DNA from 3 places in the Allosaccharopolyspora coralli genome. Region 3 is predicted to be linked to each of the others. Evidence: riboswitches for the same ligand, from Rfam matches in the RefSeq annotation. Region 3 holds a riboswitch; each other region holds the start of a gene.
The links. Region 3 has a riboswitch for glycine ahead of gcvP (aminomethyl-transferring glycine dehydrogenase). Riboswitches for the same ligand answer to the same signal wherever they lie in the genome.

Region 1 (3,252 bases), 1.2 Mb from region 3:
GCCCGAAGACGTGGAACAGCGGGAGGCAGCCGAGGATCCGGTCCTCGTGCCGGGTGTCGTTCGCGTCGAAGGCGTTGACCGTCGCGTTGAGCACCAGGTTCAGGTGGGTGAGCACCGCGCCCTTGGGGCGCCCGGTGGTCCCGCTGGTGTAGAAGACGACGGCGGGATCATCGGGCACGCGGGTGACGTGGTTGGCGATCGGGTCGGCCGCGGCCGCGAGCTCGGTCAGCGACGGCTCGTCGGCGGTGGTCGGACCCACGGTGACCACCGGCACGCCCACGCGCTTGGCCGAGTCCCGCGCGAGCGCGAGCTGCGAGGTGTGCGAGACGACGAGTTTCGCCCCGGCGTCCCTGATGAGATAGGCGGCTTCGTCGGGCACGAGCAGCAGCGGCACCGGCAGCACCACGGCACCGGCCGCGATGATCGCGTAGTAGGACCGCACGAAGTCGATGACGTTCGGGGCGACGAGAGCGACCCGATCGCCGGGGCCCACCCCTTGCTGCTGCAGGGCGGCGGCGTGCTTGCGCACCTGCTCCCACAACTCGCGGTAGGTGATGGTCTCCTCGCCCTCGACGACGGCCACCCGGGCCGGGTGGCGCCGGGCGGGCTCGGCGAGTACCGAGGCGAGCGAGAGGGTCGCACCGAGGGTCGGCTCTGCTGTGGTCATGCGGGGGCCTCCTGTCGAGGTCTCTGCGCCCACTCCGGGCGCCGAGGTACGGACGAGAACCGTGGGCATCGGGAGGTCCGCCACCACCGGGGAGCGGCCGAAGGAATGGACACCAGTAACTAACGCCGTTAGTTTTATGGCAGCCTACGACCGTTCCGACACAGCACGCAAGGGTCACACCTCCACGGAGCCCGACCGGTTCAACGTCCACCGGTCACCCGAGGTGACGGGCGGTGCGCCCCGGATCACAGCAGGCAGTGGGCCACACCTGTGCACGTCCGACCCACGACAGGAGACCACCGTGCCGAGACCGACGAATCCGCTGCTGTCCCCGGAGAGCATCCGGGGCAGCGCGCTCGACCTCATCGACATTCACGGCCTCGAAGCGGTCTCCATGCGCAAGATCGCCGACCACCTCGGTGTCCGGGCCGCGTCGTTGTACAACCACGTCTCCACCAAGGACGAGCTGCTGCACCAGATCGCCAACGAGATCATGGACCGCGTCGACACCTCCGGCTTCGACCACGGCTGGGAGGACGGGCTGCGGACCTGGGCGCGCTCGTACCGCGCCGCGCTGGCCGAGCATCCGAACCTGGTGCCGTTCGTCGCCTCGGGGCCCGCTCGCCGCGACGTCGCACTGCAGCGCGCCGACGCCGTGCACGGCGGACTCACCCACCACGGGTGGCCGCAGCGTTACGCCACGATGATCGGCGCCTCGACCAAGTACCTCGTGGTCGGTGCCGCGATGGGGTCGTTCTCCCGGGGCTTCGTCGACGAGCCCGACGTCTACGACGGAAAGTTCCCGCACCTCAACCAGGCACACCGGCTGGCACGACACGCCGCGGAGATCGACCACGACAGCTTCGAACTCGCACTGTCCGCACTGGTCGACGGCCTGCTCACGGTCTACGAACAGGTGGCCGAGCCGCCCGAGCGGTGACCGTGACGGCCGCGTGGATCACGCTGCCCTCCGGTTGACTCCGTACCCAGCGCTTCCGTAGCGTCATCGGCCGAGCCAACGACAACAGAACACCGCGCCCACGACGTCGAGCGGGAGAGACCCCACCCGGTGTGCCTCGCACCCGGACCGGGGCGCCGAAGGAGCAATCCTCCCTCCAAACTCTCAGGCCACAGACACCGCTCGGTACCAGGCGAACGGAGAAAAGCAGGAGCGCCCGCTCCTCGCCCACGGTGCAAGCCGCCTCGCGCGGTGAAACTCTCAGGCCAATGACTCCGGGGAGACGGTCTCACCAGCGCAAACACCCGCGCCCGTGTTCGTGCCGACGCCCCGGATAGGCTGACCTCCGCATGTGAGCGGCCCGGAGCAACGACACGACCGGCGCCACGAGGAGGAGTCGCACAGCCATGACCTCGCCCCGCCAGACCCCCTTGCACGAGGTGCACGAGCAGCTCGGCGCGACGATGACGGAGTTCGCGGGCTGGACGATGCCACTGCGCTACTCCGGCGACATCGCCGAACACAACGCCGTGCGCACCACCGCGGGCCTGTTCGACCTCACGCACATGGGCGAGATCCGGATCACCGGCCCGCAGGCGGCCGCCGCGCTGGACTACGCGCTGCTCACCAACGCCACCGCGATCACCCCGGGCCGCGCGCGGTACACCATGATCTGCAACGCCGAGGGCGGCGTGCTCGACGACCTCATCGTCTACCGGCTCGCCGAGCAGGAGTTCCTCATCGTCGCCAACGCGGCGAACGCGGCGGTCGTCTCCGCCGAGGTCGCCGACCGGGTCGAGGGCTTCGACGCCACCCACGAGGACGTCTCGAACGACTACGCGCTGCTGGCCGTGCAGGGGCCGAAGGCCGTCGAGATCCTCGCGCCGCTGACCGACACCAACCTCGACGAGGTCAAGTACTTCGCCGGCTACCCGAGCACCGTGGCGGGCAAGCCGGTGCTGCTGGCCCGCACCGGCTACACGGGTGAGGACGGTTTCGAGCTGTTCACCGCGCCGGAGGACGCCACCACCGTGTGGCAGGCGCTGACCGAGCAGGGCGCCCCGGCGGGCCTGCAGCCCGCCGGCCTGTCGTGCCGCGACACGCTCCGGCTCGAAGCCGCGATGCCGCTCTACGGCCACGAGCTCTCCGCCGACCTGACCCCGTTCCACGCCAACCTGGGACGGGTGGTCAAGCTCGACAAGGAGTCCGATTTCGTGGGTAAGGCGCCGCTGGCGAAGGTCGCCGAGCAGCCCACCGACCGCACCCTGGTCGGCCTGCGCAGTGACCAGCGCCGCGCACCCCGTGCCGGCTACCGGGTGCTGGCGGCCGACGACACCGAGATCGGTGAGATCACCAGCGGTGCGCCGTCGCCGACCCTGGGACACCCCATCGCCATGGCCTACGTCGACCGCGCGCACAGCGAGCCGGGCACCGCCCTGCAGGTCGACATCCGCGGCAAGAACGTCGACGTGGAGGTCGTTGCCACGCCGTTCTACCGCCGTTCCAGCTGAGTAGACCCCGCCCGAGAACGAGTGCAGGAGGCAGCACATGTCCACGGAGTTCTTCAATAGTCGGCTTGCGGATGCGGATCCGGAGGTGGCGGCCGCGGTCGATGCCGAGTTGCGGC
Region 2 (3,252 bases), 1.8 Mb from region 3:
GGACGACGAGAGGACTTCGCCGTGAAGATCGCAGTGCCCCGCGAGATCAAGAATCACGAGTACCGGGTGGCGTGCACACCAGCGGGGGCGTACGAGTTCGTCAGCCGCGGCCACGAGGTCTTCGTCGAGACCGGAGCCGGGACGGGCTCGGCGATTCCCGACGAGGACTACCTGGCCGCGGGGGCGAAGATCCTGCCATCGGCCGACGAGGTCTGGGCCGAAGGCCAGCTCGTGCTCAAGGTCAAGGAACCGATCGCCGAGGAGTACCCGCGGCTGCGGCGCGGCCAGGTGCTGTTCACCTACCTGCACCTGGCCGCCGAGGCAGAACTGACTCGGGCACTGCTCGCCTCCGGAGCCACCGCCATCGCCTACGAAACGGTCCAGACCCCCGGCGGCGGGCTACCCCTGCTGGCGCCGATGAGCGAGGTCGCAGGCAGGCTCTCCGCGCAGGTCGGCGCGTATTCGCTGATGAGCCCCACCGGAGGCCGGGGCGTGCTGCCCGGCGGAGTGCCCGGCGTGCCGCCGGCCCGTGTCGTGGTCATCGGCGGCGGAGTCGCCGGGCTCAACGCGGCGAGTATCGCGCTGGGCATGGGTGCCGACGTGGAGGTGCTGGACACCAACGTCGACAAGCTTCGCGACATCGACCGCGACTACCGCGGCCAGATGCGCACCATCGCCTCCAACCGCTACACCCTCGAACAGGCCGTGACCTCCGCCGACATGGTCATCGGCGCCGTGCTCATCCCCGGCGCGCGAGCCCCGAAGCTCGTCTCCAACCAACTCGTCTCGCAGATGCGTTCCGGCAGCGTGCTCGTCGACATCGCCATCGACCAGGGCGGCTGCTTCGCCGACTCCCGGCCCACCACGCACGACGCGCCGACCTACACCGTGCACGAGTCGGTGTTCTACTGCGTGGCCAACATGCCCGGTGCCGTGCCCAGCACGTCGACCCACGCCCTCACCAACGTCACGCTGCCGTACGCACTCCGCATCGCCGACGAAGGCTGGCGCGACGCCTGCCGCGCCGACGACGCGCTCGCCGAGGGCCTCAACACCCACGAGGGATACCTCACCAACGCCGCCGTCGCCGAGGCCCACAACCTCTCCCACACCGAGGTCACCCACGCCCTCGCCTGAGATGACAGTAAGGGAACTTTCCTGTCACTGGTGACAGGAAAGTTCCCTTACTGTCACCGGCGACGAACCTCAGGCGAAGAGGGATGCGAGGGGACGGGGCGCGGTCGGCGGAGGAGCCGCGTCGGAGGCGAGTGGCCGGTGCTCGAGACGAGCCGCCCGTTGACAGCGCGAACGGCCCGATTATCGTTGCTTCTCGAACAGACAACCGCACACCGGCCGTCGACACCGAACGGGAGAGACCCCGCGACCAGCTCGTGGGGCGCCGAAGGAGCAAGACTCCCCGCACACTCTCAGGCACCCATGACCGTTCGGCCGAGGCAACTCTGGAAAGCGTGCCCGGCGCGCACCCACGGTGAAAGCCGCCTCGTGCGGTGAATCTCTCAGGTTCCGCAACAGAGGGGGAGGCACGGGACGCGGAGCGTCCGTGCCCGCTGCAACGAGTGCGACCCCTCGACGGACGGAGCCTGCCATGTCTCTTCCCACCACCCTGAGCTACACCGAGGAACACGAGTGGCTGGAGGACCGCGGCGACGTGGTCCGGGTCGGTGTGACCCCGTACGCGGCCGAGTCCCTCGGCGACATCGTCTACGTCCAGCTGCCCGACGTCGGCGACACGGTGAAGGCCGGAGAGTCCTGCGGCGAACTCGAGTCGACGAAGTCCGTCAGCGACCTGTACGCACCGGCCACCGGTGAGGTCGTCGCCGTCAACGAGGCGGTCGCCGACGAGCCGGGCCTGGTCAACGCCGAACCGTTCGGTGCGGGGTGGCTGTTGGAGCTTCGCGTCGAGCAGCCCGGCACGGTGCTGACAGCGCAGCAGTACGCCGAACTCACGGGCACCAGCTGACCCGCCTCGCGAGGGGAGGTACCGATCAATGGCGATCAGTGTCTTCGACTTGTTCTCGGTGGGCATCGGCCCGTCGAGTTCACACACTGTGGGACCGATGCGTGTGGCACGGATGTTCGTGTCGCGGTTGCAAGAGTCGGGGCGGCTGCACGACGTCGCCCGAGTGAAATCCGAACTGTTCGGATCGCTGGGTGCGACCGGCCACGGCCACGGCAGCCCGAAAGCCGTCCTGGTCGGGCTGGAAGGTCACGCACCGGAATCGGTGGACCCTCGGGCTGTGGAACCCCGGGTCGAGGAGATCCGGGCCACGAACCGGCTCCGGCTGGGTGGCGAGCACGAGATTCGCTACTCGGTGGACCGGGATCTCGTGATGCACCGGCGCAAATCGCTTCCGTTGCACCCCAACGGAATGCGGTTCGTGGCCCAGGACAAGACCGGTGAGGCGCTGCTGTCGGCGACCTACTACTCGGTGGGTGGTGGGTTCGTCGTCGACGACGACGCGTCGGGCGCGGACCGCATCAAGGAGGACGAGACGCCGGTGGCGCACCCGTTCTCCACAGGGGACGGTCTGCTGGAACAAGCTCAGCGCACCGGTTCGTCGATCAGTGAACTCATGCTGGCCAACGAGGCGTCGTGGCGGGACGAGGAGACGACCCGGCGCGGGCTGGTCCACATCTGGGACGTCATGCAGGAGTGCGTGCACAACGGCTGCACGGCCGACGGGGTGCTGCCCGGTGGTCTGAAGGTGCAGCGCCGCGCGGCCGACCTGCGGGCGAGTCTCACCGACACCGATGACGCGATGGAGTGGGTGACGCTCTACGCGTTGGCGGTCAACGAGGAGAACGCCGCAGGCGGTCGGGTCGTCACCGCGCCCACCAACGGGGCCGCGGGCATCGTTCCCGCCGTGCTGCACTACTACGCGCGGTGTGTGCCCGGTGCGGACGAGAACGGGATCGTGCGCTTCCTGCTGGCGGCGGGTGCGATCGGCGTGCTGTTCAAGGAGAACGCGTCGATCTCCGGGGCCGAGGTCGGGTGTCAGGGTGAGGTCGGCTCGGCCTGCTCGATGGCCGCGGCGGGTCTCACCGAGGTGCTCGGCGGCACTCCCGCACAGGTGGAGAACGCCGCCGAGATCGCGATGGAGCACAATCTCGGGCTCACCTGCGACCCCATCGGGGGACTGGTGCAGATCCCGTGTATCGAACGCAACGCGGTCGCGTCGGTCAAGGCGATCACGGCCGCCCGCATGGCGTTGCGCGGCAACGGTTCGCATT
Region 3 (3,252 bases):
CACACACGCGCGGTCCCCGGTGCCTTCGAGGCGCCGGGGACCGCTGCATTCGGGCGGGGGCACTCGGACGGCTCTTGAGAGGGCTTCTGGGGACTTGGGTGGGTGGACCGATACCGCCGCCAGCCACGAGGTGAGAACCCGCAGGTGGCCGGCCTGCGTAGACGGGCGGGACTCGTCGGCGGCACCGTGGCTGACCATAGCCTCGAGCCGCCCACCGCCAAGTAAGGGCGTCTGGAAACTGGCATTTGTGCCCGTAGGGCACGCCTCACAAGTGACCAGCCGCGGCAAAGTGGGACGCTCCCGCGTCTTCGATGTCGGCGATCCCGCAGCCGGCCGCGAGCTGAGGTTCCGCCACGGAACCACCTACGCAGATCACTCCGCGCACCCTCTTGCCGCGCTTCGAGCGGTGCAGGGCCCGCACGTGCCCGCGCGTCGCGTTGACCGGTGGTGACGGCAGGCCTACCGTCGAGCTATCGCGAATCTCGCTGGTGTGATTCTTCGTCGGCGGATCTCGTGGACCCGGGGACGCCCGTCCCGGGCCCAGCGTCGCCGGCGTGGTGCCGGTCGAGGGGAGGCAGGCGTGGTCGAGCGAGCGCCCGGCGAGCAGGCCGGCGTGGAACAGGGAACGTTGTTCCCCGACGCGTCGCTGCCGGACGAACTGGTCGGGTATCGGGGTCCCGCAGCCTGTCAGATCGCGGGAATCACCTATCGGCAGCTGGACTACTGGGCGCGGACGAAGCTGGTGAAGCCGACGATCCGGGTCGCCTCCGGCTCGGGGTCGCAGCGGCTGTACTCGTTCAAGGACATCCTGGTCCTCAAGGTCGTCAAGCGGCTGCTGGACACGGGTGTCTCATTGCACAACATCCGGGTGGCGGTCGACCACCTGCGCAACCGCGGGGTCGAGGACCTCGCGCGCATCACCCTGTTCAGCGACGGCACGACTGTCTACGAATGCACCTCCGCCGAGGAGGTCGTGGACCTTCTCCAGGGTGGTCAGGGCGTCTTCGGGATCGCCGTGAGTGGGGCGATGCGGGAGATCAGCGGCACGATCCACGAGTTCCCCGCCGAGCGTGCGGAAGGCGCCGAAGAGGTACCGGCGGTCGACGACGAGCTGTCCCGTCGCCGTCGGGATCGCCAAACCGGCTGATCCATCGGGTATCATTCGCGGCATCGCAGACCCCGTGCGGGAGAGTCCGTGCCCTCGTGGTGCGGCGCCGAAGGAGCAACTCTCCCCGTCAACCTCTCAGGCCAGCTGGACCGCGCGGGCGAGATACCTCTGGAAAGAGGGTCACCACGGGAGTGGTGGCCCCGCCGACGGTGCAAGCCCGGTGTCGGCCGGGTGAAGCTCTCAGGCGTTCGCGTCGCGGACACGGACAGAGGGGGAGACGGCGACCCGGGTGGTCGCCGTGGTCCTCATGCGCCGTGATCTTGGAGGTAGGGCGATGACCGACGTGAATCATGACCATGTCCCGCTGGCCGCGCTGGAGCACGGCACGCCGTTCGCCGACCGGCATGTCGGTCCGGCGCCTGCGGAGCTCGCTCGGATGCTCGACGTCATCGGTGTCGGGTCGTTGGAGGAGCTGGGCGAGCAGGCGTTCCCGAAGGGGATCCGTGAGCAGGACCTGCGGATGGCGCTGCCGGACCCGGCCACCGAGTCGGAGGCTCTGGACGAGCTGCGCGCGCTTGCCGAGCAGTGCACCACCAACGTCGAGATGATCGGTCTGGGTTACCACGGCACGGTCACGCCGCCGGTGATCCGCCGCAACGTCGTGGAAAGCCCCGCCTGGTACACGGCCTACACCCCGTACCAGCCGGAGATTTCGCAGGGCAGGCTGGAAGCGCTGCTGAACTTCCAGACGCTGGTGGCGGACCTCACCGGGGTCGAGGTCTCGAACTCGTCGATGCTGGACGAGTCGACCGCCGCTGCCGAGGGCATGACGCTGGTGCGCCGCGCGGGCAAGGCAAAGTCACCGCGGTTCGTGGTGGACGCCGACGTCCTGCCGCAGACCCTGTCGGTGGTGCAGACGCGTGCGGAACCGTTGGGCATCGAGATCGTCGTGGCGGACCTCAGCGACGGCGTCGACGGCTTGCCGGACGGTGAGTTCTTCGGGGCGTTGCTGTCGTACCCGAACGCCTCGGGCGCGGTGCGGGACCTCGAACCGGTCATCGCGGCGGTGCACGAGCGCGGGGCGAAGGCGGTCGTGGCGGCCGACCTGCTGTCGCTGACGCTGCTGCGGGCTCCCGGTGAAATGGGCGCCGACGTGGTCGTCGGCAACACCCAGCGGTTCGGTGTTCCGATGGGCTTCGGTGGTCCGCACGCGGGCTACATGGCCGTCGCGAAGGGTTTCGAGCGGCAGTTGCCCGGCCGTCTGGTGGGCGTGAGCGTCGACGCCGACGGCGAGCAGGCCTATCGGCTCGCGCTGCAGACCCGTGAGCAGCACATCCGCCGGGAGAAGGCCACGAGCAACATCTGCACCGCGCAGGTGCTGCTGGCGGTCGTCGCCTCGATGTACGCCGTCTACCACGGCCCCGAGGGCCTCAAGGCGATCGCGACGCGCACGCACCGGATGGCCACGGTGCTGGCCGAGGGGCTGCGCCGCGGCGGTGTCGAGGTCGTGCACGACGAGTTCTTCGACACCGTGCTGGCGAACGTTCCCGGCCGGGCCGACGAGGTCGTCCGCGCTGCCCGTGAACGGGGTGTGAACCTGCGCCGCGCCGACGCCGACCACGTCGGCGTGAGCTGCGACGAGACGACGACCCGGGCGCACCTCGCGCTCGTGTGGGGCGCGTTCGGTGTCGAGGCCGACGCGGACGCTGTGGATGGCTCGGTCGACGAGGCCCTGCCTGCGGCCCTGCTGCGGGAGTCCGAGTACCTGACCCACCCGGTGTTCCACCAGCACCGCTCGGAGACGTCGTTGCTGCGCTACCTGCGCAAGCTCTCGGACACCGACGTGGCGTTGGATCGCAGCATGATCCCGCTGGGCTCGTGCACGATGAAGCTCAACGCGACGGCGGAGATGGAACCGATCACCTGGCCGTCGTTCGCCAACCTGCACCCGTTCGCGCCCGCCGAGGACGCGAAGGGCCTGCTGCAGGTCGTCTCCGACCTGGAGTCCTGGCTCGCGGAGATCACCGGGTACGACGCGGTGAGCCTGCAGCCGAACGCGGGCAGCCAGGGTGAGTTCGCCGGTCTGCTGGCGATCCGCGCCTACCACCACAGCCGTGGTGAAGCGGCTCGTGACATCTGCGTCA

Region 1: linked by a shared signal. The riboswitch ahead of gcvT (glycine cleavage system aminomethyltransferase GcvT) and the one ahead of gcvP (aminomethyl-transferring glycine dehydrogenase) in region 3 are both predicted to bind glycine.
Region 2: linked by a shared signal. The riboswitch ahead of gcvH (glycine cleavage system protein GcvH) and the one ahead of gcvP (aminomethyl-transferring glycine dehydrogenase) in region 3 are both predicted to bind glycine.

What each region holds. Positions count from the first base shown of each region.
Region 1 is NZ_CP045929.1:3,403,996-3,407,247, forward strand. Features, by position in the region: gene GIY23_RS15920 (long-chain-fatty-acid--CoA ligase) at 1-667, opposite strand, end outside; gene GIY23_RS15925 (TetR/AcrR family transcriptional regulator) at 969-1,607, shown strand; glycine riboswitch at 1,709-1,817, shown strand; gene gcvT (glycine cleavage system aminomethyltransferase GcvT) at 2,033-3,136, shown strand; gene glyA (serine hydroxymethyltransferase) at 3,174-3,252, shown strand, end outside.
Region 2 is NZ_CP045929.1:3,952,742-3,955,993, reverse strand. Features, by position in the region: gene ald (alanine dehydrogenase) at 22-1,137, shown strand; glycine riboswitch at 1,358-1,454, shown strand; gene gcvH (glycine cleavage system protein GcvH) at 1,607-1,981, shown strand; gene GIY23_RS18425 (L-serine ammonia-lyase) at 2,010-3,252, shown strand, end outside.
Region 3 is NZ_CP045929.1:2,166,937-2,170,188, forward strand. Features, by position in the region: gene GIY23_RS10275 (MerR family transcriptional regulator) at 581-1,147, shown strand; glycine riboswitch at 1,175-1,270, shown strand; gene gcvP (aminomethyl-transferring glycine dehydrogenase) at 1,443-3,252, shown strand, end outside.